DNA from 3 places in the Shinella sp. GW821-FHT11G07 genome. Region 3 is predicted to be linked to each of the others. Evidence: riboswitches for the same ligand, from Rfam matches in the RefSeq annotation. Region 3 holds a riboswitch; each other region holds the start of a gene.
The links. Region 3 has a riboswitch for cobalamin ahead of bluB (5,6-dimethylbenzimidazole synthase). Riboswitches for the same ligand answer to the same signal wherever they lie in the genome.
Positions count from the first base shown of each region.

Region 1: it holds a riboswitch for cobalamin, as region 3 does, so the genes downstream of both, AC1RT2_RS08000 (aromatic ring-hydroxylating oxygenase subunit alpha) here and bluB (5,6-dimethylbenzimidazole synthase) in region 3, are expected to answer to the same signal.
Region 2: it holds a riboswitch for cobalamin, as region 3 does, so the genes downstream of both, AC1RT2_RS12040 (hypothetical protein) here and bluB (5,6-dimethylbenzimidazole synthase) in region 3, are expected to answer to the same signal.

Region 1 covers NZ_JBXARJ010000003.1:313,724-321,027, forward strand. Annotated here, with positions in the region: gene AC1RT2_RS07985 (glycoside hydrolase family 25 protein) at 1-849, shown strand, start outside; gene AC1RT2_RS07990 (metallophosphoesterase family protein) at 885-1,538, shown strand; gene AC1RT2_RS07995 (FAD-binding oxidoreductase) at 1,554-2,657, opposite strand; gene AC1RT2_RS08000 (aromatic ring-hydroxylating oxygenase subunit alpha) at 2,659-3,903, opposite strand; cobalamin riboswitch at 4,065-4,312, opposite strand; gene AC1RT2_RS08005 (DUF6656 family protein) at 4,612-5,217, shown strand; gene AC1RT2_RS08010 (diguanylate cyclase domain-containing protein) at 5,266-6,324, opposite strand; gene AC1RT2_RS08015 (L-threonylcarbamoyladenylate synthase) at 6,486-7,304, shown strand, end outside.
Region 2 covers NZ_JBXARJ010000005.1:210,316-217,619, reverse strand. Annotated here, with positions in the region: gene AC1RT2_RS12055 (LysR substrate-binding domain-containing protein) at 1-285, opposite strand, end outside; gene AC1RT2_RS12050 (YeiH family protein) at 364-1,398, shown strand; gene metH (methionine synthase) at 1,404-5,195, opposite strand; gene AC1RT2_RS12040 (hypothetical protein) at 5,282-5,497, opposite strand; cobalamin riboswitch at 5,598-5,814, opposite strand; gene AC1RT2_RS12035 (glycoside hydrolase family 94 protein) at 6,222-7,304, shown strand, end outside.
Region 3 covers NZ_JBXARJ010000002.1:322,943-330,246, forward strand. Annotated here, with positions in the region: gene AC1RT2_RS05055 (diguanylate cyclase domain-containing protein) at 1-707, shown strand, start outside; cobalamin riboswitch at 767-990, shown strand; gene bluB (5,6-dimethylbenzimidazole synthase) at 1,037-1,729, shown strand; gene AC1RT2_RS05065 (DUF2865 domain-containing protein) at 1,722-2,816, opposite strand; gene AC1RT2_RS05070 (phytanoyl-CoA dioxygenase family protein) at 3,088-4,152, shown strand; gene AC1RT2_RS05075 (ABC-F family ATP-binding cassette domain-containing protein) at 4,298-5,884, shown strand; gene AC1RT2_RS05080 (glutathione S-transferase family protein) at 5,919-6,626, opposite strand; gene AC1RT2_RS05085 (winged helix-turn-helix transcriptional regulator) at 6,737-7,099, shown strand; gene AC1RT2_RS05090 (NADP-dependent malic enzyme) at 7,115-7,304, opposite strand, start outside.

The sequences.
Region 1 (7,304 bases), on a different contig from region 3:
GACACGGTGGCGCACTGCAAGACCATGTGGCGCAAATATGCCGTGAGCCGCGAACTCTACGAAACACGCCGCCTGCTTGCCCGCGCCAAAGGGCTGCTGTGGGGCGCCTATCACCTTGCCCGCCCCGGCAACCCGATCGACCAGGCCAATCATTTCCTCGACTATGCCAAGCCGCAGGACGACGAGATGATGGTGCTCGACATCGAGGGCATCGATCCCGACAATTACATGTCGCTCGAGGATGCGCAGATCTTTGCCGGCCATGTGAAGACGCGCACCGGCCGCTACCCGGTGCTCTATACCAACCATTCCACCGCCCGGTACATCGCGCTCAACCGCGACACATACCGCATCCTCTCTCGCCTGCCGCTCTGGTATGCCCGCTACAAGCCGGGCATCGAGGGCGCGTTCCCGATGGGCAACTGGGACAACTATGCGCTTTGGCAGTTCTCCGCCGCCGCGAACTGCTCCAAGCGCCGCTGCCCCTATCGCGTCAAGGGGGCGGAAAACGACATCGACGTCAACGTCGCGCCGATGACCAGGGCAGAGCTGCAAAAGGCCTGGACGTTCGGTGCCCTGCTGCCGGAAAAGCCCTTCGAGCCGCTGGATGAGATGCTCACCGCGTCCATCCCGGCGGGCGGCGCACTCAACGCCACGGCCGAAGCGACCGCCTCTGTCGGCACGGCCGCCCAGACGGCCGGCATCGTCACGCTCGCCGGCGGCAAGACGCCGTTTCCGGTGGCGGTCAGCGCAGAGGTTCGCGCCGGCATCATGGCGAACGGCACCACGACCACCCTGCTCGGGCCTCGCGTGGTAGAGGTTACACCGATGAACTACCAGGATTTCTGAGGGCCAGCCCACAGCCCCGCAAGAGCAGTGTCCGAATGAGCTATACGTTCGCTGTTGGCGACATTCACGGCTGTATCGATCCGCTGAACAGGCTGCTCGCCCGGATCGACGCCTATGCCGCGTCGGGCACGGTGGTCTTTCTCGGTGACTATATCGATCGCGGGCCGGACAGCAGTGCGGTGCTCGACCGGCTGATGGCCGGCCCCTCCGCCAATTTCCGGTGGATATGCCTGATGGGCAACCATGAGGACATGATGTGCGGGGCCTATGACGGGCGCAGCGACCGCGACTGGTGGCTCGACAATGGCGGCCTTGAAACCGAAATGTCGTTCGGCGGCAAGGTGCCGGCCGCCTGTCTCGACTGGGCGGCAAAGCTGCCGCTCATGCATGTCGACGCGCACAGGCTGTTCGTCCATGCCGGCGTATCCCCCGCCTTCCCGCTGGATCGGCAAAGCAGGCGCGACCTGCTGTGGCTACGGTTTCGATCCGATGAGCCAGAAGACTATTGGGGCAAGCACCTGGTACACGGACACACGCCGTCGAAATCCAATCCCCAGACCGTTGGCAATCGCACGAATGTCGATGGCGCCTGCGTGTTCGGCGGCAAGCTCGTCTGTGCAGTTTTCGACGACAACATCGCCGGTGCACCGATCGACTTCATCGAAGTCGCGGCCACCGACGATGGATAGGTCGAATACCGACCGTCACGCCTCGATCGACACATCCCCGATCGGCCGCGAGCAGCAGGCGAGGATGTAGCCCTCCTCGATCTCGTCGTCGAGAATGCCGCCATTGTGGCGCATGTCCACGTCGCCGGAAATCTTCAGGACACGGCAGGTGCCGCACAGGCCGCCCTCGCAGGCCGCGCCGATGCGCACGCCGGCGGCGCGCGCCGTCTGCAGGATCGTCTGGCCGGGCGGGCATTTGCCTTCCTTGCCGGCCATGGTGAAGGAGATGGTGGCCACCGCATTGGCATCGACCTCGATCTCGCCGGCGCCGGCACGAATGGCGATCTCCTCTGGTGCCGGCGCTGCAGCCGGCTGGAAGCTCTCCTCGTGGTAGCGCTCCATGTTGAAGCCGCAGACCTTCAGCATATCCCTGACGCCGCGCATGAACGGTTCCGGGCCGCAGCAAAAGACGGTGCGGTCGCGGAAGTCTGGTGCCAGCAGCGACAGACGCGCCGCGTCGATCCGGCCGCGCAGGCCATGCCAGCCATCGCGCGGATTGTGGCCCTCGACGACGAAACCGAGTGCCAGGTTCGGCATATGGGCCGCCAGACATTCAAGTTCCGCCTTGAACAGCAGGTCGTCCGGCCTGCGCGCGCAGGTGACGAAGGCTACGTCCGACTGCGGTGCGCAATCCGACATCCAGCGGGTCATCGACATCATTGGCGTGACGCCGGAGCCGGCCGAGATGAAGAGGTACTTTTCGGCGGGATAGCGCACGAAGGAAAAGTCGCCGAGCGGTCCGAAGGCCTTCAGCTTCATGCCCGGCTTCAGATGATCGAACATCCACCGCGTGCCGATCGAATTCTTTTGCGCCTTCACCGTCACGGCGACGGAGAAGGGGCGCGAGGGCGTCGAGGACAGCGTGTAGGTGCGCATCACCGGCTCGTCTTCGGAGACGGGCAACTCCAGAGTGACGAACTGGCCCGGCAGGTACCGGAACCAGTTGTCCCGATCCGAACGGAAGGTGAAGGTCATCACATCCGTCGTCTCGACGGTCGCGGCGACGCATTCGAGAAGGTTGTGGCGATCGTGCCAGGGATTGAGCTCGTCGAAATGGCGGAAATGGCTGGCGATCGTCATCTCACGCCACCCGCGGCAGCGGCTGCTTGGCGCCGTCGAGCCGTTCGATCATGAAATTGGCGTACCACTCGACGAACTGCATGACGCCACCTTCATCTTCCGGCGAATAAGGTCCGGGCTGGTAGGCCGGCGAGCGGATGCCGAAGGCATTTTCCTCGACGATCCGGCGGTCTTGGTCGTTGGTCTCGGTCCAGACATGGGTGAGTTCGTCGAGACGATAGTCGACGCCTTCCACGGCATCCTTGTTGACCAGCCATTTGGTGGTGACCTGCGTCAGTTCCGGGCCGAGCGGCAGCACGCGGAAGGTGATGGCGTGGTCGGCCAGCACATGGTTCCACGTCGTCGGGTAGTGGAAGAGCAGCAGCGTGCCGATATGGCTTTCCGGCACGTCGCTCGACAGCGGACGTGCAACGGCGCGCGCGCCCGACATGGTATAGCTCTCGGCATCCTGGATGAGCGGCATGCGGGCGGCGCGGAACTGGCCGGTCGGCGACATGCGGAATTCGCTCGGCAGGCCGGCAGTCTCGCACTTCGCCCAATGCTCGGCGATCACGGGATCATCCTTGGCGCCCTGCACGCCGGTGGCGCTCGGCGCTTCCGGATAGGTGCGGCAGAGTTCCGGATGGTTGGCGGCACAGTGATAGCACTCGCGGTTGTTTTCCCAGACGAGCTTCCAGTTGCCCTTTTCGATGATCGTGCTTTCGAAGGCGACCTTGGTCTCCCCGAGGCGGTGACGGGCGAGATAGGGCTCGACCATGGCGCGGAACGGCGCAAAATCCGGAGCCTCATCGGCAAGGCAGATGAAGATGTAGCCGCCGACGGTCTCGCAATGCATGCGCTTCAGGCTGTGCTGCGTCCTGTCGAAATCCTCCGCCATGTGGCGGGCGAAGAGCAGCGAACCGTCCAGTTCGTAGGTCCACTGGTGATAGGGACAGACGAGCTTGGCAGACGAACCCTTGTTCTGCGTGCACACCCGCGAGCCGCGGTGGCGGCAGGAATTGTGCAGCGCGCGCACCGTGCCCGAGCGGTCGCGGGTGACGACGACGGGATAGTCGCCGACCTGCACGGTGAAATAGTTGCCGGCCTTGGGAATCTCGCAGTCATGGCCGATGAACAGCCAGTCGCGGTACCAGATCGTCTCCAGGTCGAGCTTGTAGTGGTCTTGGTCGATATAGAAGGCCTGCTCGAGGCTGTAGCCGTCGCGCCGGTTCTTGAGCTTGCGGAGCACGTCGCTGCGAATGTCCATGCTGGATCCTCAGATATCCAAATTATTGCCACGCAATTCCGAACGGAAAACCGCTTCACACTTTTCCTGGAACTGCTTTCGGATGAGGCGCACGGAAGGAGACGGCATCCAGGCGGCAAGCCGCACGGAGTGCACGCTTCCCGGCCGCCCGCCGCAGCCAGTCACGATCGTTTCTCCAGGCTGGTTTCCGGGCTGAGGAGTGTTCTTGTCGGGCATGACCGCGTCCAAAAAGTCGAAAACCTTTCGGGGTCATGCCTTCCGAACCAGTGCAGCGCCTTCCCAGACCTCCCGTCCAGTGGCTTCTGCTGCACCTTGCTCCAACACCGTTGCGGGGGCAGCGCCGGAATTCAACCGGCTTCCCAATTCTCCACCCTCCCTGAGGAATGGCACCTTGAGTGTTCCTATCTAAACGCAAGAATCGTCGCGCAACATGTCGGAAAACGACATGGCCTCCTGATTTGACGACAGCTGTTTCCAGAAGAGCCAGGGCGTGGCGGGGTAACTTTCTCCAGTCATACCAAAGCGATATGCCTAATTTTTCGGCGCATTGCCTCGACAATGGCGATGCTGTGGCCAAGCATCACACGCTTGTCATATTGCGACCACGATGTTGCCGGGACAGGAATTGGGAGTGCGACAGCAAGGATTGCTTAACGACGTTTTCCTAAACTCGTCTGCGATCAGGGCGCGAGGATGGAGTGCCGCCACGTGCAGCAGACGAAATTTCGATATTACGACGCCGTTGCCTACAAGCGTGCGAACCCGCCGAAAGCAGCCGTACACACGCAATTTCTCCGGACCGGCCGTATCGACCGCGACGTCAACTGGAGCCCGAGCGAGAAGCGTTACCTCTCCTATCCGGAAGTGGCCGAGCGCACCGGCCGCAAGCTGGAGCGGGCGGGCAGCGTCACGCATGACCGTATCAACGGCTTTCATGAGACGATCCAGTTTCCCAAGCTGATCTTCCACCGTACGCTGGCCGAGACGCCGCATCTAGGCTACTGCCACATCACGGTGGCCAATTCCCGCTTTGCGGAATTCCCGAACGTGCAATGGGCCTTCTACATGACCAATTTCCGTGCCGAGATCGGCGACGGGGAACAGTTCTTCGCCGGCATTTCGAAGAAGCCCGGCCGCATGTATTTCGCCATCGCGATCACCCCGACGGAAGAGGAAGGCCGCCTCACCATCGACCGTAAGGTGCGCGGCAACGGCGTGATCTTCCGCACCGACGACCCGAAGCTTGCCATGAAGAACGTGCTGATGCTCGGTGCCCGCAACGAGGCACTCCGCAAGATCATCCGCGCGCTTTAGAGCATTTCGCGGCACGCAAAACCGCTGTGCACCCTTGCCGGAACTTCTCTAGGACGCCCGGTACAGCATCCATTCCTTGCCCGCCGGCACTTCGTCGCCGCGTCCGTAGACGACGACGAGATCACCCCCGGCGCCCTTCGCCTCCAAGAGCGCCCGGTCACAGGCCGATGCGAGGTCAAGCGCGCTGTCGGCGCGGTCCGACATGCACACACCGGCAGACAAGGTCAGGTGGCCGAGATTGCGGCCGGTACGGGGATCGCGGAGCGCAACCGTCTGGAACGCTGCGCGCAACAGATCGACCAGCCGTGTCACCTCACCCTCGTCCGACGTCTGGAACAGGAAGCCGAAGCGCAGGCCGTCGAAGCGCACGGCGAGATCGTTGGCCGGGAACGCCTGGCGGATGAGGCCGCCGTAGAAGGTGACGAGATGGTCCGAAAGGGCCTCGATCTGGGCCGGCGAGAAACGGCGGTCTGCATCGACCTCGGCGACGACGACACCGCAGAGCATCGGCAAGTCCGGATTGGCATAGACGCGGGCGAGCGCCTTATTGAAGGCACGGCGGTTGCCGAGTTTCGTCGGCGGGTCGATGAATTTCATCGCCTCGAAATCCGCCATCTCCTTCTGGATGCCTTCCATGACGACCGATTGCGCGGCGACCTTTGCCGCCATTTCCGCCGTGTGGCTGACGCGCTGTTCGGTCGCGCGCTGCAGGGCCTCGAGCGAACCGCCGAGCATATCCACCCCGCCCGCTTTTTGAATGACCTGCGAGGCCTCGCCGATCAGCCGGCCGTAGTCGGAAAGCGACGTCCGCTCCTGGCTGAGAAGGTCCATGAAATTGCTCATCTCGCCGCTGATCGCACCGGCAGAGCGTTGCAGCACGCCGGCCTCATGCTGGTGGGGCAGGTACTTCCGGCCGAGTTCATCAAGCATGGCCTGGGTCTTGTACTTGCCGAGCGCCACGAAATCGCGCACCAGATCCGGATTGGCGCCGGCATAGGCCTCGTAGACCAGTTCGTAGTTGCGCGGCAGGCCATCGATGCCCATCTGCTTCATGGCCGTTGCGACGCGCAGGGCGATGTCGGTCGTCGAGGATTTCTTGTGAGTCATCTGGTGCGGGGACCTGCGTGCGGGAGTGTTCACCTCACCCATAGCAGGCCGCTCTTTCGACCCTTCTAACCCGATCATTCGAATTTTAAGCAATCCGCCTGTGCCCTTGGCATTTGCCGCCAAAGCCCTGTAAAGGAGGCCGGAAACGACGGAAGGGCGACATGGCTTACATCATCGATACGCGGACGGAACCGGAGGTGGCGCTGGTGCGAGCCTCGGAGGTGCTGAGCCGAGGCGTGCCGGTCGCAATCCCTACGGAAACGGTCTATGGCCTTGCCGCCGATGCCACCAATCCGCTGGCGATCACCCGCATCTATGAGATGAAGGGGCGACCGCGCTTCAATCCGTTGATCTGCCACATGGCCGATCTTGCCATGGCAGAGCAACATGCCGTCTTCGATCCGCTGTCGCGACAGATTGCAGAGGCCTTCTGGCCCGGCCCGCTGACCCTCATTCTGCCGATCCGGCCGGAGAGCGCCATCCACCCGCTGGCGCGCGCGGGGCTCGATACGGTCGGCATTCGCGTGCCGACGGGTTTTTCCAGCCGGTTGCTTGCCGCCTTCGGCCGGCCGCTGGCGGCCCCCAGCGCCAATACCTCCGGCCGTATCAGCCCAACGACCGCCCGGCATGTTGCCGAGGATTTTGGCGCGCGGCTGGAGCTGGTGCTCGATGCCGGGCCGGCTGTGGTTGGGCTTGAATCTACCATCCTCAAGGTCGAGGGCGAGACGATCCGGCTGCTCAGGCCCGGCGGGCTGGATGCGGTCGAGGTGGAGCGCGTCACCGGCCGCCCGGTGCTGCGCAACGACACGGCGGGCGCCACGATCGAAGCGCCGGGCATGCTCGCCTCGCATTACGCGCCCGACGCGCCGGTGCGGCTGAATGCCCGTGACGTACGGCCGGGCGAGGTGCTGATCCGCTTCGGCGGCAGGATACTCCCCGGCGAGGCCGATGCTGCGCTCGTGCTGGACTTGAGCCCCAGC
Region 2 (7,304 bases), on a different contig from region 3:
AAGCGTCAGCGTGCCGCGCTTGAGGCCGCCGATTTCGGTGAGGAACAGGTCCGTGCTTTCGGCCCGCGCCAGCGTCGCCCTGGCTTCCGGCAGGAAGGCATGGCCTGTCTCCGTCAGTTCGATCCGCCGGCCGGTCCGGTGAAATAGCGCGATGCCATACCGCTCCTCCACGACGCGGATCGCCGAGCTGACGGCGGAGGGCGTGAGGTTCAGCGCCTCGGCGGCCTGCGTGAGATGCTCGCGCTCCGCCACGGCGACGAAGATACGGAGCTGTTCGAGCGTCATCATATGTTCGATCCAATCGAATGAAACATCCGATACTTACTGATGGATTGAATGGACTTTCAAGCGCATCGTTGGCGCATGGAAAATTTATCTAACAACAGAGTATTTCTTGGAACGCGTGTTTTGCTGCCGGGCGTCGCCCTGGCCGGCCTGGTCTCCGGTCTTGCGGTGCTTGCCGAGCACCTGGAAGTGCGCCTGACGGGTGGAGCTTGGATCGAGGCCCTGGTGCTGGCCATCCTGATCGGCGCCGTGTTGCGGCTGTTTTTGCGTCAACCCGCCTGCTTCGATCCCGGCATTGCCTTTTCGGCAAAGTACTTTCTCGAAGTGGCCATCGTCCTGCTCGGTGCGAGCGTCAGTGCTGCGGCGATCGGGGGGATGGGCATTTCGCTGATCGGTGCCATTGCCGTGGTTGTGGGGGCGGTTCTCATGACGAGTTACGGGATAGGGCGCTGGCTTGGCCTGTCCCGCTCCGTTGCGCTGCTGGTGGCCTGCGGCAACTCGATCTGCGGCAATTCGGCGATTGCCGCGACGGCGCCCGTCATCCGCGCCGACGCCGAGGATGTCGCCTCGTCCATCGCGTTCACCGCCGTGCTCGGTATGATCACCGTGCTGCTCCTGCCGGTGCTGGTGCCGCTACTCGGCCTTTCGGCGACGGGTTACGGCGTGATGGCGGGCATGACGGTCTATGCGGTGCCGCAGGTGCTGGCGGCGACCGCGCCGGTCTCCGCCCTCAGCATCCAGATCGGCACCTTCGTCAAGCTTGTGCGCGTGCTGATGCTCGGGCCGGTGATCTTCTTGCTGTCCTGTGCTTCGGCGGGGGCAACGGGGCGCAGGCCCGCGCTGCACCGGCTCGTGCCGTGGTTCATCCTCGGGTTTCTCGCCATGCTGACTGCCCGCAGTGTCGGCCTTGTCGATGCCGCCATGGCGGGCGCGATGGGCGAGGTCGCGACGGTGCTGACCATTCTTTCCATGGCCGCACTCGGCCTCGGCATCGACCTGAAGCGCGTGATGCGCGCGGGACCGCGGGTGACGGCCGCGGTCGTGCTGTCGCTCGGCGTGCTGGTCACCGCCAGCTACGCCATGGTGCTCGCCCTCGATCTCGCGACGGCCTGAAAGCCTCAGGCCGCGTTTTCCCGCACCGGTGCCGGCACGTAGTTGAGCACCGGCCCGAGCCAGCGTTCCACTTCGACGACTGGCATATCCTTACGCCGCGCGTAGTCTTCCACCTGGTCGCGCTCCACCTTGGCGACGCCGAAATAATAGCTTTCGGGCGACGCTATGTAGAGACCGGAGACGGAGGAGCCGGGCCACATGGCGAAGCTTTCGGTCAAGGTCACGCCGATTTCCTTTTCCGCGTCGAGCAGGCGGAAGAGTGCCGTCTTTTCCGTATGGTCCGGCTGGGCGGGGTAGCCGGGTGCCGGGCGGATGCCGGCATAGGGCTCGCCAATGAGGTCGGTCGGAGCAAAGGTCTCGTCCGCCGCGTAACCCCAGAGTTCCTTGCGCACCACTTCATGCATGCGTTCGGCAAAGGCTTCGGCGAAACGGTCGGCGAGCGCTTTCACGAGGATCGAGTTGTAGTCGTCATTCGCCCGCTCGAAGCGTTCGGCAATGGCGATCTCGCCGATGCCGGCCGTCACGACGAAGCCGCCGAGATAGTCCTGCTTACCGCTGTCTACCGGAGCGACGAAGTCGGACAGGGCGACGTTCGGCCGGCCGTCGCGCTTGGAAAGCTGCTGGCGCAGTGTGAAGAAGGTCGCAAGGTCCTTGTCGCGTGCCTCGTCGGTGAAGAGGCGGATATCGTCTCCGACGGTGCCGGCCGGCCAGAAGCCGACGACGGCCTTCGGGGTGAACCATTTTTCCGCGATGATTTTTTCCAGCATCGCCTGTGCGTCCGCAAAGAGCTGGCGGGCGGCCGGGCCCTGCTTCTCGTCATCGAGGATTTTCGGATAGACGCCCTTCAGTTCCCAGGTCTGGAAGAACGGCGTCCAGTCGATATAGCGGGCGAGGTCGGCGAGATCCCAGTCCTGCCAGACGCGGGTGCCGAGGAAGGACGGCACCTTCGGCCGATAGGCGGACCAGTCGGCCTTGAAGGCATTGTCGCGCGCCTTGGTAATCGGCAGGCGCTGCTTTTCCGCCTCGCTGCGGGCGTGGGCGTCGGCCACCTTGCGGTACTCGGCCTTCAGCGTCTCGACATAACCGGGCTTCATCTCGGCCGACAGCAGGCTGCCGACCACGCCGACGGCGCGGCTGGCATCGGTGACATAGACGGTCTGGCCGCGATCGTAGCGCGGATGAATCTTGACGGCTGTGTGCACGCGGCTCGTCGTCGCGCCACCGATGAGGAGGGGGATATCGAAACCCTCGCGCTCCATTTCATTGGCGACATGCACCATCTCGTCGAGCGAGGGCGTGATCAGGCCGGACAGGCCAATGATATCGACCTTTTCCGCCTTCGCCGTCTCGAGGATCTTCGCCGCCGGCACCATGACGCCGAGATCGATGATCTCGTAGTTGTTGCAGGCGAGCACGACGCCGACGATGTTCTTGCCGATGTCGTGCACGTCGCCCTTGACGGTCGCCATCAGGATTTTTCCGGCACTCTGGCGCTCGCCGCTGCCGCCATTGGCAAGCTTTTCGGCCTCCATGTAGGGCAGCAGCACGGCGACGGCCTGCTTCATCACGCGGGCGGATTTCACGACCTGCGGCAGGAACATCTTGCCGGCGCCAAAGAGGTCGCCGACGACGTTCATGCCGGCCATCAAGGGGCCTTCGATGACGTGCAGCGGGCGTTCCGCATTCTGCCGGGCCTCTTCCGTGTCGGCCTCGACGAATTCGGTGATGCCGTTGACGAGGGCGTGTTCGAGGCGCTTTTCGACCGCCCAGTCGCGCCAGGCGAGGTCGCGCTCCTTGGCTTCCTTGCCGGCCGTGCCCTTGAAGCGTTCGGCGATCTCCAGCATGCGCTCGGTCGCGGTGCCGCCGCCCTTCGGCGCGCGGTTCAGCACCACGTCTTCGCAGGCCTCGCGCAGGTCCGCCTCGATCGTGTCGTAGACGGCGAGCTGGCCGGCATTGACGATGCCCATGTCCATGCCCGCCTGGATGGCGTGGTAGAGGAACACCGCGTGCATCGCCTCGCGCACCGGCTCGTTGCCGCGGAACGAGAAGGAGAGGTTGGAGACGCCGCCCGAGATATGGGCATGCGGCAGGGTGGCGGTGATTTCGGCGGTCGCTTCGATGAAGTCGACACCGTAATTGTCGTGCTCCTCGATGCCGGTGGCGACGGCAAAGATGTTCGGGTCGAAGACGATGTCTTCCGGCGCAAGGCCGGCGACTTCGGTCAAGAGCTTGTAGGCGCGGGTGCAGATATCCACCTTGCGCGCCCTGGTGTCGGCCTGCCCGGTCTCGTCGAACGCCATGACGACGACGGCGGCGCCATAGGCGCGCACGAGCTTCGCGTGGTGCAGGAAGGCTTCCTCGCCTTCCTTCAGCGAGATCGAGTTGACCAGCGGCTTGCCCTGCACGCATTTCAGGCCGGCCTCGATCACCTCCCATTTCGAACTGTCGATCATCAGGGGAACGCGGGCGATATCCGGCTCGGCGGCGATGAGGTTGACGTATTCCGTCATGGCCCGAGCTGAATCGATCAGGCCCTCGTCCATGTTGATGTCGATGATCTGCGCGCCGTTCGCCACCTGGTCGCGCGCGACGTCGAGGGCGGCCGCATAGTCGCCGGCGGTGATCAGCTTGCGGAATTTCGCCGAGCCGGTGACGTTGGTGCGCTCGCCGACATTCACGAAGGGAATGGCGTCGGTCAGCGTGAAGGGTTCGAGGCCGGACAGCCGCATATGGCGCGGGATGTCGGGGATTTCGCGTGGGCTATGGCGCGCGGCGGCGGCGGCGATGGCGCGGATATGGTCCGGCGTCGAGCCGCAGCAGCCGCCGACGATATTGACGAGCCCGTCGCGCATAAACCCTTCGATCTGGGCGGCCATCTCGTCCGGCGTCTCGTCATATTGGCCGAAGGCGTTCGGCAGGCCGGCATTGGGGTAAGCACAGACGAAGGTCTGCGCGACAGAGGAGATTTCCGCGAGATGGGCGCGCATGGCATTGGCGCCGAGCGCGCAGTTGAGGCCGATCGAGAAGGGATCGGCGTGGCGCACCGAGTTCCAGAAGGCTTCCGGCGTCTGGCCGGACAGCGTGCGGCCGGAAAGGTCGGTGATCGTGCCGGAGATCATGACCGGCAGCTCGATGCCCTTTTCCTCGAAGACTTCGCGGGTGGCGAAGATCGCGGCCTTGGCGTTCAGTGTGTCGAAGATCGTCTCGATCAGGATGATGTCGGCGCCACCATCGATGAGGCCGCGCAGCTGATCGGCATAGGCGAGGCGCAGATCATCGAAGGAGACGGCGCGGTAGCCGGGATTGTTGACGTCGGGCGAGATGGAGGCGGTGCGGTTGGTCGGGCCGAGCGCGCCGGCGACGAAACGGCGGCGGCCGTCCTTTTCCTGCGCGCGCAGGCCGGCGCGCCGCGCAAGGCGCGCACCGTCGCGGTTCAGTTCATAGACCATGTCCTCCATGCCGTAGTCGGCCTGGGCGATGGTGGTGGAGGAGAAGGTGTTGGTTTCGAGAATATCGGCGCCGGCCAGCGCATAGCGGTAATGAATGTCCTCGATCGCGCCCGGCTGGGTCAGCGTCAACAGGTCGTTGTTGCCCTGCTGGTGGCAGGCGCAATCGCCGAAGCGGTCGCCGCGGAAATCGTCCTCGATGAGCTTGAGCGTCTGGATTTCCGTGCCCATGGCGCCGTCGAGCACCAGGATGCGCTCGCGCGCGGCTTTTTGCAGGGCTGCGAGGATCTCGCGGCCGTCGCGGCGCGGCAGTTCGGGGCCGAACAGGGTGTCCAGGTGCGATTTGGCCATGGCAAAGCCCTCCGGTGCAATCATACTGCATCGGAAGTCACATAAAGATATCTTTATGTCAATATGCGTTTATGCGGACCGACGCGTCAGTGAAGCGGACGGTCTGCACCGGCAAGCGAGGCGAAAAGCGATCGCAGGCGGGCAATATCCGGATCGGCATCCTCATAACGGGAGAGTTTCTGCACCTCCTTCAGTGCCTCGACGGCAAGGTCGGCGCCGCGCGGTTGCCAGAGCAGCCAGGAGATGAAGACGGATTCCGGCTTTCCGGTGCCGGAGAGGCCGTTGTGATCAAGTGCAAGCATTTCTTCCCCAATCGGTAAATTGGGGGATGACCGGACGCACGCATGCTGGATTTCGCCGAAAGGCGACAAGCAAGCGCACCACTGGGACACCCCGCCCATGGACGTTTCAAGTATCAGGGCAGGTCTCCTGGCTCACGGGTCGTCGCCTCTGTCTCGCCTTCCCGGTCCAAAGACCAGTGGCTTTATCGACAGTCGCTCACCGTTCACAGTTGCGGGGGCAGCGCCGGTCTTGGCACTCCATCTGGAGCATCGCACCGGCTTCCCTCTTAGCCTCCAAGCCGCATGCGACTCGGAAGACCCTGACTTCGGCAAACTGGCGTCAGCGCGCCGGCAAGTCAATGGTTTTGACTATCATGCACAGGGCGGGAACTTTTTCCCGCATCAGGCATTTGGCTTTCCGCCTGCACCATGCGCAGGTTCGCCCTTGGGGAGGGATGGGCGATTCACCAAATCCGCAGATGAGGGTCCATGCTGCGCCATCCAGTCCTGTTGACATGTTGCAAGTCTCTGTCCTTACGGCTAAAAAATGCCGTTTTCATGCACCACGCGGCCAGGATGCCAACAAGCGTGTCGCCTGAGCCCTGTCCAACCGTCAAGTGCCCCCGGGGTGCGGTTCGGTGCCATGGCTGATCGCGGCACAAATATGAACCCTGCCCGCAAAAAACTGTCCAGCGCAAAGGCCGCCGCCGGATGGTTCCACATGGCCGGATCCAGAATCAGAAACATGCCCCTTCATAATACGCCGCAAGCCTCCTCGCGCGATGCCGACGTCAAGCAGATCGATTATAACGATTCGATCCGCGCCACCTATCTGACGCTGGAGGAGCTTGCCGATTGCGGTGAAGCGCTGGCGCGCGACAAACGCGCGGCCCTGCCCGGCTTCCGACCCTTCGAATTCCGTGCCCGGCACAAGGAAAACGAGAAGGAAATCTTCCGCGTCTACCAGACGACGGCGAAGGATGTCGAAGCGGGCGTGCAGATCACCCCCGCAGCCGAATGGCTGCTCGACAACTATTACGTCGTCGAAGAGGCGATCCAGGAAGTCCGCCGCGATTTCCCCCGCCGCTTCTTCCGCCAGTTGCCGACCCTGGAGGTCGAGGGGCAGGTGATGCCGCGCACGCTCGCCGTCGCCTGGCTCTATGTCGCCCATACGCATAGCAGCGTCTCGCATGACGGCCTGACGGCTTTCGTCCAGGGCTTCCAGAAGGTCGATGCGCTGAAGATCGGCGAACTCTGGGCGCTGCCTTCCTTCATTCGTTTCGTGCTTCTTGAAAACCTCCGCCGCATTTCGAGCCGCGTCGAGCGCTCGCGCAAGATGCGGCTGAAGGCGAACGAAGTGGCGGACGAACTGATCCGGCTCAACGATCCGGAAAAATGCATTGCCCATCTCCAGTCGATGGAGACCTTCATCGACGACAACACCTTCGTCATCCAGCTGCTCTACCGGCTTCGTGACGGCTTGCAGGCCTCCGGCGCGGTAATCCAGTGGCTGGAGCGCAAGATCGAGAGCCGCGGCAGCGACCTTGAGGAGCTGATCGTCGCGGAGAACAACCGGCTGTCCTCCGGCAACGTCACGATGAGTTCGCTCATCAAGAGCCTGCGCTCCGTCGACGATACGGAATGGCCCGTCTGGTTCGAGAGCGTCAGCCGCCTCGACGAAGCGCTGCGCCAGCGCTCCGACTATAGCGACCTCGATTTCGGCTCGCGCAACAAGTACCGCAACACGATCGAGCGCTTCGCCCGCCGCTCCGGCAAGACCGAGCTGGAAGTGACCGAAATCGCGCTCACCATGACCGAGGAAGACGCG
Region 3 (7,304 bases):
CGATGGTCACGTCCTGGCGGCCCAACATGCCCGGATCCTTCGTCTGGCGCTCGGCGCTGCCGCAGATCGCGTTGTTCGTTCTGGTGTTTGCCGGCGTCATGCTGTTCGTCACCCTGCGCTTTTCCGCGCTCGTCCGCGCGCTCCAGCGCAGCGAGACGAAGAACGCCTTCCTCGCACGGCACGATCCGTTGACCGGCCTCAAGAACCGCAGCGGTTTTGACGAGGAAGTGTCGCGCGCCATCAAGAAGGGCGAGAACAAGCCCTTCGCGATCCTCGCGCTCGATCTCGACAGGTTCAAGGCAGTCAACGACCGGCATGGGCATGCAGCGGGGGATGCGGTGCTCCAGGCCGTCGCCAGGCGGTTCTCCGAGCGTGTCGGCCGGCGCGGTTGCGTCGCCCGCCTGGGGGGCGACGAGTTTTGCGTTCTGCTGACCGGCGAACATAGCCGTGAGCATCTGGTGGAGCTTGCCGCCAGCCTCGTTCTGGATGCGCAGATCCCGATCGCCTATGACGGGCAGCTTCTTCTCATTGGCGGCAGCGCCGGCATCGCCCAGTTTCCGCAGCACGGCAAGACGGTGCACGACGTCATGGTAATGGCTGACGCCGCGCTCTATGCTGCCAAGAACGCCGGCCGCAATCGTGCCGTCCATGCCGGTGACATGGACAGGGCCGAGATTGCCGACGCCGGCGAGGCCCGCGCCGCCTAGTGAGCCGCAGATGGACAGGCCCGCGGCGCAAGCGGGCTTGATCGCATCGTCCGGTCATGCGCATATCGCTCCCGTCAGGTGCCCGCTTTTTGCGGGAGAATCGGGAATCCGGTGCGGGCTTGAAAAGCCCAGGTCCGGAACGTGCCCAACGCTGTGACGGGGATGGCGTGCGCCGTAAAAGCTTGAATCGATTCAGGCTTTTGCCACTGGTTGCTCAACCGGGAAGGCAGGTGCTTGCTGCGTGACCCGAAGTCAGAAGACCGGCCTGGCAAGATAGACCGAACCCGCGTGGACGGCGGCAGGTTGTGCGCATTGTTGGGGAGAAAACGATGCGAACCGAACCGTGGGACCCTCTGGTCCGGGCGGGCGCCTTTTCTTGCGAGGACAGGCAAGCCGTCTATCGTGCCATCGAAACGCGCCGCGACGTGCGTGACCAGTTTCTGCCCGAACCATTGCCGGACGACCTCGTCGGCCGCCTGCTGCATGCCGCACACAGCGCGCCGTCGGTCGGCTTCATGCAGCCGTGGAATTTTCTCACGGTGCGCAGCGAGGCGACGCGGCGGCGGGTGCATGCCGCGTTTCAAAAAGCCAATGCCGAGGCGGTGGCGATGTTCGAAGGCGAGCGTCAGGAGCACTATCGCGCCCTGAAGCTCGAGGGCATTCTAAAGGCGCCGCTCTCGATTTGCGTGACCTGTGATCCAACACGCGGCGGAACGGTGGTGCTCGGCCGCACCCACAATCCGCGCATGGATGTCTATTCGACGGTCTGCGCCGTGCAGAACCTCTGGCTCGCGGCGCGGGCGGAAGGGGTCGGCGTCGGCTGGGTTAGCATCTTTCACGACAGCGACGTCCGGAACATCCTCGGCATACCCGAGCATATCGAGATCGTCGCCTGGCTGTGCGTCGGTTTCGTCGACCGACTCTATGCCGAGCCGGAGCTTGCGGTGAAGGGCTGGCGACAGCGCCTGCCGCTGGAAGAACTGGTGTTCGAGGAGCGCTGGCCGGAAACCGACGTCAGTTGACGCCGGCATCGGCCGGACGGCCGAGGTCGATGGCGGATTGGTTTGCCGGCAGGAAGACCGGGCCGACGGTGCGCACCTTGCTGGTCGCCGGATCGTAGTCGCGTTCCTCGATCGTCACCGGCGTCTTGACCGCTGTTTCCGCCTTTTTCGGCAGGGTATCGATCCTGGTGATGGAACCGCCGTCGTCGCCGGTCGATGCCTGCGCAGGGTCGCCCTTCAGCGCCTTCTCGCGCTTGATCATCTCCTGGTAATAGGCCGAGAGGTTGCAGCCGCAGGCGCCGGGCTTGGAAAGGTCACGCGTGCGGTAGGAGAAGGCGTTCTGCAGCTCGTAATAGGGGCGACCGGTAACCGTCGAGGTCATCTGGTCGGTTTCCTGCCCGTTCGTCATCGACTGATAGAAGAGCTCGGTTTCCGTCTGCGGGCACATCATGCTGCAGACTTGCTGGTCGCGGCGAAAATCGAGTGGCGTGGCGCCGGAGGAGATAGGGAAAAAGCCGCCGTCGCAGGTGCGCACGCAGACGGTGCGCAGGTTGCCATGGCCATTGCTGCCGCCAAGCGAGCGCAATTCCAGCCGCCCGCTGCCATCAGGCATGGTGCCGAGCGGCAGGCTGTGTGTTTCATCTGGTGTGCGCAGCGTCTCGGTCGCCGCGACGGGCATCACTTTCGCTTCGTCGTTGCAGCCGTTCGTCTCAAACGAGGCGAGCAGGCGCCTGCGCTTGCCGTCCGTTGAGGTGCCGCCGGCGAATTCGCGGCGCTTCCTGTCGAGGATCTGGAGATTGCGCTCCATCTTGCCAATGACCGACTCCAGCGTGTCGCACGCTTCAGCGTTCGGCCCACCGACGACGATGATGCTGCCGCCCGAACAGCCGAGGCGGCGCTGGTCGCCCTTGGCCTTGCGAAGCTGGATGTTCTGGCGCGCGATGGCGCCGGCATATTTGCGGGCGCTCGACGTATCGACCAGCACCCGGGGCAGGTTGGCAAGCTCAGCCTGGATGCGCTCGCACACGTTCGCGGCCGCCGTGCCGCCGAAGAATAACAGCGGCAGGCCGGTAGCAACGGCAAAAAGAAGACTGGCGCGTCTTTTCAAGTCGTCGATCCCATGAATGTGCGTTTGGGCGGCAATCCCGCCGCATATGCAGGCCTTATCATAGGCTACCGGGGGGGAAGCGCAACGCGCTCCCGCATTTGTGATTAACGCGCAAGAGAAACATGATTTGAATACTCACCTTTTTGGTGAAGGGGCGTAATTGATCTCCCCCAGGGCTTGGTGTAGCACTCTCGGCACATACAACAGCCGGTATGCGCGCTTCTCGCGCAGTCGCCCTCAAGGGGAGACCGGCCCTTGCAGGCAGGTGCACATGCGGATTTCGTCAGTCTTGCTCAGTCCTCTCTACGCGCTTCAGGTCGCGTCCGGCGCCAAATCCTTCGCCGACAATCCCATCATCGGCAGCAAATGGCTGAACAGGAAAGGGCTGCATGAAAAGCGCGTCTCGCTCGCCATGCGCATGGCGGCCTGGCGCCGGACCAAGCTGGAAAGCACGGTCGCGCCGGAATATCGCCGGCAATATGCCGAGAACGGCTTCGTGAAGATCGAGAACTTCCTGTCCCCCGAAGATTTCGCCGCGGTCACGCGCGAACTCGCCGAGCGCGATTTCGAGCGTTACGATATGAAGCAGGGCGCCACAGTCACCCGCCGCGCGATCATCGACGACAGCGACCTGGAAAGCCTGCCGGGCTTCAAGGCGGCGCGCAACGACCCGCGGCTCACCAATCTGCTGCGCTACGTATCGTCCCATGCCGGCCAGCCGCTGCTCGTCGTGCAGGTGGTGATGGCCCTGCCGTCGGTCATCGCCAAGGGCTCGACCGATCCGCAGACCGCCCTGCACAGCGATACGTTCCAGCCGACGGCCAAGGCCTGGCTCTTCCTGCGCGACGTCGAGGAGGAAGACGGCCCCTTCGCTTATGTGCCCGGCTCGCACGAGATGACACCGCAGCGCATCGCCTGGGAGCGTCGCATCAGCGAGAATCCCGATGCCATCGAAAATATCTACTCCGCCCGTGGCTCGCTGCGCATCATGCCTGATGAACTGGGTGCGCTCGGCTATGGCCAGCCGGTCAAGATGACCGTTAAGGCCAATACGCTGATCGTCGCCGACACGCACGGTTTCCACGCGCGCAGCCCGAGCTACAAGACGACGACGCGCATCGAGATTTATGGGTCGCTGCGCCGCAATCCCTTCCTGCCGTTCACCGGCCTGCACCTCGCGTCGCTGCCCTTCATCGCCTCCGGCATGAACCGGCTGATCATTTCGGCGATGGGCCTGCGCGGCAAGCTCGGCCTCAAGGGATCGCCCTGGCATCCCGCCGGCAATGGCAAGGCGGACGAGTGGTCGAAGCGGCTGGATCAGCCGCCGGCTACCTGAGGCTTTCGATCTGCCGAACCGGCCTCGGGCTTGCAAGCCGGCCGGTTCGGCCCTAAATCTCCGGCATCGTCAATGCTGACCGGCTGGTGCACCATGGAATTCAACCCGAACACAAATCGATTTCGTTTTGTTCTCGGGGATTACCATGCTTGCTTCCATCACCCTTTCCAAAATCACGTGGTCCACGCCTGACGGCCACACCCTCCTTTCGAATCTCGATCTGAGCTTCGGTGCCGAGCGCGCGGGCCTTGTCGGCCGCAATGGCGTCGGCAAGACGACATTGCTGAAGCTCGTGACCGGCGATCTTGCGCCACAGGCCGGCACCGTCTCGGTGGACGGCACGCTCGGCCTGCTGCGTCAGTGCGTGCAGGTCGCGGCGGATGAAACGGTCGCAAGCCTCTTCGGCATCGTCGAGGCTCTCGATCTGCTTGACCGTGCAGAGCGTGGCGAGGCGGACGCCGATGCCCTTGCCGATGCGGACTGGACGCTGGAGACGCGGCTTGCCACAGCTCTTGCCCGTGTCGGTCTGTCTGCCGAACCGGGCACACCTTTGACGGCGCTGTCCGGCGGGCAACGCACACGCGCGGCGCTTGCAGCCCTCATCTTCAGCGAACCGGATTTCCTGCTGCTCGACGAGCCGACCAACAATCTCGACCGGGAAGGGCGCCGGGCGGTCATCGACCTGCTTGCGGGCTGGCGGGCAGGCGCGATCGTCGTCAGCCACGACAGGGAGCTGCTCGAAACGATGGACGCTATCGTCGAGCTGACAACGCTAGGCGCCGCGCGCTATGGCGGCAACTGGAGCGCCTATCGCGCCCGCAAGGCGCTGGAGCTTTCGGCCGCGCACCGCGACCTTGCTGATGCCGAAAAACAGGCCACGGAGGTGGCGCGGACCATGCAGGCCATTGCCGAGCGCAAGGCACGCAAGGACAGCGCCGGACGCCGGAAGAAGGCGCGGGGCGATATTCCCCGCATCATGCTGGGCGCCATGAAGGAGCGCAGCGAGTTGACGAGCGGTGCCAATGCCCGCCTTGCCGAAAGCCGGCAGGGGCAAGCTGCCGAGGCGGTGACCGTGGCGCGCGAGCGCATCGAAATCCTCCAGCCGCTGACCGTTGCCGTGCCATCGACCCATCTGGCCACTGGCAAGACGGTGTTGAAGATCGAGAATGTCACGGTCGGTTACGCGCCGGACCAGCCGGTGCTGCGTGATCTTTCCCTGGTGATGACCGGGCCCGAGCGGATCGCGGTGACGGGGCCGAACGGTTCCGGCAAGACGACGCTGCTTGCCCTCATCACCGGCCAGTTGCAGCCCTGGCAGGGGATCGTGCGGGTCTTCACCGACGTCGCCATGCTCGATCAGCGTGTGAGCCTGCTCGATCCATCGCTGTCGATCCGCGACAATTTCCGGCAACTCAATCCCGGCGCAGATGAAAATACCTGCCGTGCGGCATTGGCGCGTTTCATGTTCCGCGCCGATGCTGCCTTGCAGATCGTCGGCAGTCTCAGCGGCGGGCAGTTGCTGCGCGCGGGCCTCGCCTGCGTGCTTGGTGGTGGCACGCCGCCGGCGCTGCTGATCCTCGATGAGCCGACGAACCATCTGGACATCGATTCGATCGAAGCGGTGGAGGCGGGGCTGCGCGCCTATGACGGCGCGCTCCTCGTCGTCAGTCACGATGAGCCGTTTCTGGCGGCGATCGGCATCACGCGCCGGGTGGAACTTGTGGCTGTATGAGGGAAAGGCCGGGCGTTGGCCCGGCCTTCCGCGATCAACCGCGGCCGAAACGCTCGATCACCTCGGCGAGCGGGATATGGCCTTTGAAAGCGCCAGAGCCGGCTGGCGTTTCACCGGCTTCCAGCGCCGTAGCGAAGTTGACCGCCGGGTTTGCTTCCAACAAGCTGCGAACCTTTTCGATGCGCGGCCAGCGGCTTGCCGGTGCCACCTCGTGATAGTCGAGCCAACGGGCGACGCCGATGAGCACCCCGTCCGCCAGCGTGGGATGCTCGCCCACGAGGTAGGGTGTGTCGCCGAGCATGGCCTCCAGCTTGTCGTGCCGCTCGATGACGCCTTTACGTCCATACGTCTGCAGCGACTGCTGCAGCACCGGGTCCGGCGTCTCCATCTCCAGCGCCGACCAAAGCGGGCTGAAGGCGCCGGTGAAGCCGGTGTTGATATAGGCCATCAGCTGGATCATGCGGGCGGTTTCGGGCGCGTTGGGGGCGAAGCTGATGCGCCGTTCCGTGTCGCGCGCCGCGAGCCAATGAGCGATCGCCATGGTTTCGGTGATGACGCGGCCGTCATCGGTGACGAGGGCCGGCGTCTCGTGCCGGGCGTTGAGGCGGGCATAGGCGGGGTCGCGCATTTCGCCCAGCATGTCGACGCGGCAGAGCCTGTAGGGCTTGCCGAGCCATTCAAGTGCTGCAACGAGGCCCATGGAGCTTCCGGCGGGGAAGCCGTAGATGAGGATCGGTTCCAATGTTGTTCTCCGTGATTTCTGTTGACCACGCTGCGCAGCGACACTGGACCTAAGCCTTGCCCGCCCCCATGTAAATTACGCACATTTTTGTCACCACGCCGGAGTCTGCCATGAAGGATCTCGTTTCCCGTTGCCCGATCGAGGAGGTCATGCAGGTGCTGGGCGGCCGCTGGCCGACGCTGCTGATCTACTATCTGAAGGATGGCACCAAGCGTTTCAGCGATCTGCGACGGGACAATCCGACCGTCTCGCATCGCATCCTCACGCTGGAATTGCGCAAGCTGGAAAAGGCCGGTTTGGTCGAGCGCACCGTCTTCGACGGCTATCCGCTACGCGTCGAATACGATCTGACGCCTGCCGGACTTACCGTGATGCCGCTGATCGATGCGCTGGGCGACTGGTGGGAGGCACATGATGGTGCCCGCCCGGCGCCAAAAACGAAAACGGCCGCCGAAGCGGCGGCCGTTTCGTAAGTCAAGCCTTTCCGATCAGATCGAACCTTCCGGATAGGAGGCTTCGACCACGGCAAGGGCGGCCATGTTGACGACGCCGCGCGACGTGGCGGACGGCGACAGGATGTGGGCGGGCAGGGCGGCGCCGAGCAGGATCGGGCCGACATGCAGGCTGTCCGTCATCGTCTTGACCACGCCGAGCGTGATGTTTGCGGCGTCGAGATTC